2 regions of the Pseudomonas sp. GL_090 genome follow, and region 2 is predicted to be linked to the other one. Evidence: predicted binding sites of a transcription regulator. Region 2 holds the regulator's gene; the other holds the start of a gene.
What was found. Region 2 encodes sigma-54, which starts transcription at its own class of promoters, with help from an activator protein. Its sites were predicted from a motif close to ANTGGCATNNANNTTGCTNT; they were not measured.

Region 1 (3,568 bases), 770 kb from region 2:
CGCTTTCATGAACTATCGTTCGCTGTCCCTGCTTGCCGCTCTGCTGGTGTGGCTGCCCGTGGCATTTGCGGCAGAACCCGGTTACCCACTGGATGCGCCGGCACCCGATGGTCGACGGGTCGGCGGGACCTTGACTCAGGAGTTGCCCGCTCCACCCCTCGCGGAAGACGAGAACAAGGACCTCAAGCGTGAACGTAATTATCCCGAGCAACCGCCGACCATTCCCCACAGCATTCGCGGCTATGGCATCGACATGAACAGCAACAAGTGCCTGACCTGCCACAGTCGTGGCAACAGCGCGCGCACCCAGGCGCCGATGATCAGTATCACGCACTACATGGACCGCGACGGCCAGGCATTGGCGGCGGTGTCGCCGCGCCGCTATTTCTGTAACCAGTGTCATGTGCCGCAAAAAGATGTGAAACCACTGGTGAACAACAGCTTCAAGAACATCGATCAGGTCTTGCAAGACGAAATCAACCGCCAGCCGAAACCTTGAGGAGAGGCCATGAAATCTTTGCTTGCCTTGCTCAAGGATTATTGGGGTGTGCTGCGTCGGCCCAGCGTGCATTACAGCCTGGGCTTCCTGACCCTGGGCGGGTTTATCGCCGGGGTGATTTTCTGGGGTGGGTTCAACACCGCGCTGGAAGCGACCAACACCGAGAAGTTCTGCACGTCCTGCCATGAAATGCGCGACAACGTGTTTGTCGAGTTGCAGGAAACCATTCACTACACCAACCGCTCGGGCGTGCGCGCCACGTGCCCGGACTGCCACGTCCCCCACGAGTGGACGCACAAGATCGCGCGCAAGATGCAGGCCTCCAAGGAGGTCTGGGGCAAGCTGTTCGGTACTATCAGCACCCGGGACAAGTTTCTGGGCATGCGCCGGGAGCTGGCCGAGCACGAGTGGGCGAGGCTCAAGGCCAACGATTCCCGGGAGTGTCGCAACTGCCACAACTTCGAGTTCATGGACTTCACCCGCCAGGGCAAACGCGCCGCCAACATGCACTCCACCTCATTGGCCAGCGGCCAGGCCACCTGTATCGACTGCCATAAAGGCATTGCCCACAAACTGCCCGACATGAGCGGCGTGAAAGGCTGGTAGCCGGCTTTTCACGGCGTTGCCGTCAAGCGGCATAATCGCGCCGGTTTTTCGTCTTCGATCGATTGTTCGTTTCCCTTCCAGTCAGCCTCCAACCCCCGGTTTCAAGGGGGTTCGAGCCGCTGCGCGCAAGTTGGTCTGCAAATTGCTACAGCCTGCGCAACACAGCAGTGGGCGGCAAACGTCCGGCAGGCAGAGGAACAATTGTGGACAAGTACCTTTATGTGGCAATGACCGGCGCCAGCCAGAATGCACTGGCGCAAAAGGCTCATGCCAACAACCTCGCGAACATCTCCACCAACGGCTTCCAGAAAGACCTGGAACAGGCCCGTTCGATGCCGGTGTTCGGTGACAGCTTTCCGGCGCGTGCGTTTGCCATGTCCGAACGCCCGGGCACGGATTTCTCCCCGGGTTCACTGGTGGAAACCGGTCGCGACCTCGACGTTGCCGTGCAAGGCAACGGCTGGATTGCCGTGCAGACGCCCGATGGCGGTGAAAGCTACGTGCGCACCGGCAGCCTGAACGTTGACGCCCTGGGCGTGCTGCGCGCCGGCAATGGCATGCCGGTCATGGGCAATGGCGGGCCGATTGCCGTGCCGCCCGAGCAGCAGATCGAAGTTGGCGAGGACGGCACCATCAGCATCCGCGCGATGGGTGAAGGTCCTCGGGTGATGGCTGAAGTCGACCGCATCAAACTGGTCAACCCGGACCTCAAGAACATGAGCAAGGGCCTGGATGGTTCGATCCACACCAAGGACGGCGCGCCTGCGCAGGCCGATGCCAACGTCAAGCTGGTGTCCGGGTTCCTCGAGTCGAGCAATGTCAATGCCGTGGAAGAGATGACCTCGGTACTGGCCTTGGCCAAGCAGTTCGAACTGCACATCAAGATGATGAACACCGCCAAAGACGATGACCAGGCCATGGCTCGGGTCTTGCAGATCAGCTAATTACCAGAACGTCGCGCCGTAAAACAGGCGCACGAGGAGAATCGAATGCTTCCGGCTCTATGGGTTGCCAAGACAGGTCTGTCCGCCCAGGACACCAACCTGACCACCATTTCCAACAACCTGGCCAACGTGTCGACCACGGGTTTCAAACGTGACCGCGCCGAGTTCCAGGACTTGCTCTACCAGATCAAACGCCAGCCAGGCGCCCAGTCGACCCAGGACAGCGAACTGCCGTCGGGTCTGCAACTGGGTACCGGTGTGCGCATCGTCGGCACCCAGAAAAACTTCACCGCCGGCAGCCTGCAAACCACCGAGCAGCCACTGGACATGGCCATCGACGGTCGCGGGTTCTTCCAGATCCTGCAACCGGACGGCACCACGTCCTACACCCGTGACGGTACATTCCACCTGGACTCCAACGGTCAGATCGTGAACGCCAGCGGCTTTGCCCTGGAGCCGGCGATTGTCATTCCGAACGAAGCGCAGACCTTCACGGTCGGCCGCGACGGCACCGTGTCCATCACCGTTGCCGGCAACCCGGCTGCCCAGGTGATCGGCAACCTGCAAACCGCCGACTTCATCAACCCGGCCGGCCTGCAAGCGGTGGGCAACAACCTGTTCCTGGAAACCGCCGCCAGTGGCGCGCCGCAAGTCGGCACCCCGGGCCTGGCCGGTTTCGGTACCACGCTGCAGAACACCCTGGAAACGTCCAACGTCAGCACCGTTGAGGAGATGGTCAACATGATCACCACTCAGCGCGCCTACGAGATGAACTCCAAGGTGATCTCCACTGCCGACCAGATGCTCTCGTTCGTAACGCAGAATCTGTAATCAAGTCTAAGTGGCGGCCATTGGGCCGCCTGCAACACCGTGAGGTAGGGTCATGAATCGCTATGTATCTGTTCTGGCACTGAGTGGGATCGCCGCGCTCGCAGGTTGCGTGCCTGCGACGCCCAAGCCCAATGACCCTTACTACGCCCCGGTGTTGCCGCGCACGCCGTTGCCGGCGGCGGCGAACAATGGCTCGATCTATCAGGCCGGTTTCGAACAGAACCTCTACAGCGACCGCAAGGCGTTCCGGGTCGGTGACATCATCACCATCACCCTGAACGAAAGGACCCAGGCCAGCAAAAACGCCAATTCGCAAATTGGCAAGAACAGCAAGGCCAACATCGGCCTGAGTTCGCTGTTCGGCAGCAGCGCCACCACCAACAACCCGTTCGGCGATGGCGACCTCAGCCTGAGTGCCAGTTACGAAGGTGACCGCGCGACCAAGGGGGACAGCAAGGCGGCGCAGGGCAACACCCTGACCGGCTCGATCACGGTCACCGTCGCCGATGTGTTGCCCAACGGCATCATCGCGGTTCGCGGCGAGAAGTGGATGACCCTCAACACCGGCGATGAGCTGGTGCGGATTGCCGACCTGGTTCGCGCCGATGACATCGCCACCGATAACACCGTGCCGTCGACCCGTGTCGCCGATGCGCGCATCACCTACTCGGGCACCGGTTCGTTTGCC
Region 2 (3,568 bases):
GCCTGGTACAGGCTGACCAGGGACGCGTCCTGATCGACGACCTGGACGTCAGCCACCAGCCGATGCACGGCCGTGCAAAAGCCGGTATCGGCTACCTGCCGCAGGAAGCATCGATCTTTCGCAAGCTGTCGGTGGCCGACAACATCATGGCCATCCTCGAGACCCGCAAGGAACTCGACAAGGCCGGCCGTCGCAAGGAGCTGGAAAGCCTGCTGCAGGAGTTCCACATCAGCCACATCCGCGACAACCTGGGCATGAGCCTGTCCGGTGGTGAGCGCCGTCGCGTGGAAATCGCCCGCGCCCTGGCCACCAACCCGAAATTCATCCTCCTCGACGAACCCTTCGCCGGCGTGGACCCGATTTCGGTCGGCGACATCAAGCAGATCATTCACCACCTCAAGGCCAAAGGCATTGGCGTGCTGATCACGGACCACAACGTTCGTGAAACCCTGGATATCTGTGAAACCGCCTACATCGTCAATGACGGTCAACTGATCGCCGAAGGCGACGCAGAGACCATCCTGGCCAACGATCTGGTCAAGGAAGTGTATCTGGGCCATGAGTTCCGCCTGTAAGCGCTGAGCTGTGCCCAGGCAGTCGCCCGGGCACCTGACCGGCCCACTCACCAGCGCCTCGTGCCGACAAGCGTGGTCAGCCCCCGACAAGGGCAGCGCAGCAACACAACTTTATAGTTTTTTATTGTTACAGCGCTCTAGGCAAATCCTTCAGTTTCAGGCATATAATTTGCTTAAGTTTGGCGCCCCGGCGCCCTGTAGTGGATGGCGCATGTGCGCCGGCGAATAAGGTGTTAAGCCCCTGCCATGAAACCATCGCTAGTCTTGAGAATGGGCCAGCAGCTGACGATGACACCGCAGCTGCAACAGGCCATCCGCCTGCTCCAATTGTCGACCCTGGACCTGCAACAGGAAATCCAGGAGGCCCTGGAGTCCAATCCGATGCTCGAACGCCAGGAAGAAGGCGACGACTTCGACAACTCCGACCCCTTGGCCGACAACGCCGAACAAAAGCCCAACACGGATATTCAGGAACCTTCCTACCAGGAAAGCGCCCCTACGGTTGATAACCTTGAGGAAGGCGACTGGAACGAACGCATTCCCAACGAACTTCCCGTCGATACTGCCTGGGAAGACGTTTACCAGACCAGCGCCAGCAGCCTGCCCAGCAACGACGATGACGAGTGGGACTTCACCACCCGCACATCGGCCGGCGAAAGCCTGCAGAGCCACTTGCTGTGGCAACTGAACCTGGCCCCGATGTCCGACACCGATCGCCTGATCGCCGTGACCCTGATCGACTGCATCAACAATCAAGGTTACCTGGACGAAACCCTCGAGGAGATCCTCGAAGCCTTCGACCCGGAACTGGACATCGAACTGGACGAAATCGAAGCCGTCCTGCACCGCATCCAGCAATTCGAGCCTGCCGGCATCGGCGCCCGCAACCTGGGCGAATGCCTGCTGCTGCAATTGCGCCAGCTGCCTGCCAAGACCCCTTGGCTGGCCGAGGCCAAGCGCCTGGTCACCGATTACATCGACCTGCTTGGCAGCCGCGACTACAGCCAGTTGATGCGTCGCATGAAGCTCAAGGAAGACGAACTGCGCCAGGTCATCGAACTGGTCCAGAGCCTCAACCCGCGCCCGGGCTCGCAGATCGAGTCCACCGAAGCCGAGTATGTCGTTCCTGACGTCATCGTGCGCAAGGACAACGAGCGCTGGCTGGTGGAGCTCAATCAGGAGTCGGTGCCACGGCTGCGGGTCAATGCCCAATACGCCGGTTTCGTGCGCCGCGCCGACACCAGTGCCGACAACACCTTCATGCGCAATCAGTTGCAGGAGGCCCGCTGGTTCATCAAGAGCCTGCAAAGCCGCAATGAAACCCTGATGAAGGTTGCCACCCAGATCGTCGAGCATCAGCGCGGGTTCCTCGAATATGGCGACGAAGCCATGAAGCCGCTGGTCCTGCATGACATCGCCGAAGCGGTAGGCATGCATGAATCGACGATTTCACGGGTGACCACCCAGAAGTTCATGCACACCCCCCGGGGCATTTATGAACTGAAGTACTTTTTCTCCAGTCACGTAAGCACCTCCGAAGGCGGCGAATGCTCGTCCACGGCGATCCGGGCGATCATCAAAAAACTGGTTGCAGCGGAAAATCAGAAAAAGCCGTTGAGTGACAGCAAGATCGCTGGTTTACTGGAGGCACAAGGCATTCAGGTGGCTCGCCGCACCGTCGCCAAGTACCGCGAATCCCTCGGGATCGCGCCTTCGAGCGAACGCAAGCGGTTGATGTAGAGCCACGCCACAGCGTTCCAGTGGTAGATCATCTGATCTACCGCTTTATGCACTGGCAACGAAGGAGAAGCTGTATGCAAGTCAACATCAGTGGACACCAACTGGAAGTGACCGAACCTCTTCGCACCTACATCGGCGAAAAACTCGAACGATTGGAGCGACATTTCGACAAGATCACTAATGTGCAGGTCACGATGACCGTCGAAAAACTGAAGCAGAAAATCGAAGCCACGCTGCATATTCCCGGGAATGAAGTGGTCGCCAACGCGGAACATACCGATATGTACGCCGCGATCGACGCACTCACCGACAAGCTGGATAAACAACTCAAAAAGCATAAGGAAAAGACCCAGAGCCTCCTCCAGGGCGCAACCGGTCGTTAACACTCCCTACCCATGATCCGACTTGAAAGTATCCTGACCCCCGGCCGTTCCCTGGTGAACGTGCCGGGAGGCAGTAAAAAGAAAGCCCTCGAACAAATTGCCAATCTGATCGCCCGCGAAGTGCCGGCCCTGGAGATGCAAGATGTCTTCGAGGCACTGATCGCCCGTGAAAAACTCGGCTCCACCGGGTTTGGCAATGGCATCGCCATTCCACATTGCCGTCTCAAGGGCTGTGTTTCGCCCATCAGTGCATTGATGCACCTGGACGCCCCTATCGATTTCGACGCCATCGATGGCGCGCCGGTTGACCTGCTGTTCGTGCTGCTGGTCCCGGAAGCCGCCACCGATGCGCACCTTGAGCTGCTGCGCCAGATCGCCAGCATGCTCGACCGCAAGGAAGTGCGCGAAAAGCTGCGAAGTGCTGCAAGCAACGAAGCCCTGTATCAGGTTGTCCTGGACGAGCAAAACGGTCAGTAATCATGCGCTTGATCATCGTCAGTGGCCGTTCCGGCTCAGGTAAAAGTACCGCCCTCAACGTTCTTGAGGACAACGGCTACTACTGCATCGACAACCTGCCCGCCGGTCTGCTGCCGGAGCTGGCCGAACGCGCCCTGGTTCATACCGAGATGTTGCAGCCGCTGGTCGCCGTTTCCATTGACGCGCGCAACCTGCCCAGCCACCTGTCACGTTTCCCCGACCTGCTCGAGGAAGTCCGTGCCCGCCACATCAAGTGCGATGTGCTGTACCTGGACGCCGACGAAGAAACCCTGCTCAAGCGTTTCTCCGAAACCCGCCGACGTCACCCCCTGAGCAACGCCAACCGCTCGCTGGCCGAAGCCATCAACGTCGAGAGCGTCCTGCTCGGGCCGA

Region 1: a site for sigma-54 is predicted at 1,235-1,254, ahead of AC3ITA_RS07630 (flagellar basal body rod protein FlgF). Genes of this name have one in related genera too.

What each region holds. Positions count from the first base shown of each region.
Region 1 is NZ_CM174452.1:1,730,292-1,733,859, forward strand. It holds gene AC3ITA_RS07620 (nitrate reductase cytochrome c-type subunit) at 8-499, shown strand; gene AC3ITA_RS07625 (cytochrome c3 family protein) at 509-1,105, shown strand; gene AC3ITA_RS07630 (flagellar basal body rod protein FlgF) at 1,309-2,049, shown strand; gene flgG (flagellar basal-body rod protein FlgG) at 2,095-2,880, shown strand; gene flgH (flagellar basal body L-ring protein FlgH) at 2,933-3,568, shown strand, end outside.
Region 2 is NZ_CM174452.1:957,622-961,189, reverse strand. It holds gene lptB (LPS export ABC transporter ATP-binding protein) at 1-575, shown strand, start outside; gene AC3ITA_RS04165 (RNA polymerase factor sigma-54) at 822-2,315, shown strand; gene hpf (ribosome hibernation-promoting factor, HPF/YfiA family) at 2,390-2,698, shown strand; gene ptsN (PTS IIA-like nitrogen regulatory protein PtsN) at 2,711-3,175, shown strand; gene rapZ (RNase adapter RapZ) at 3,178-3,568, shown strand, end outside.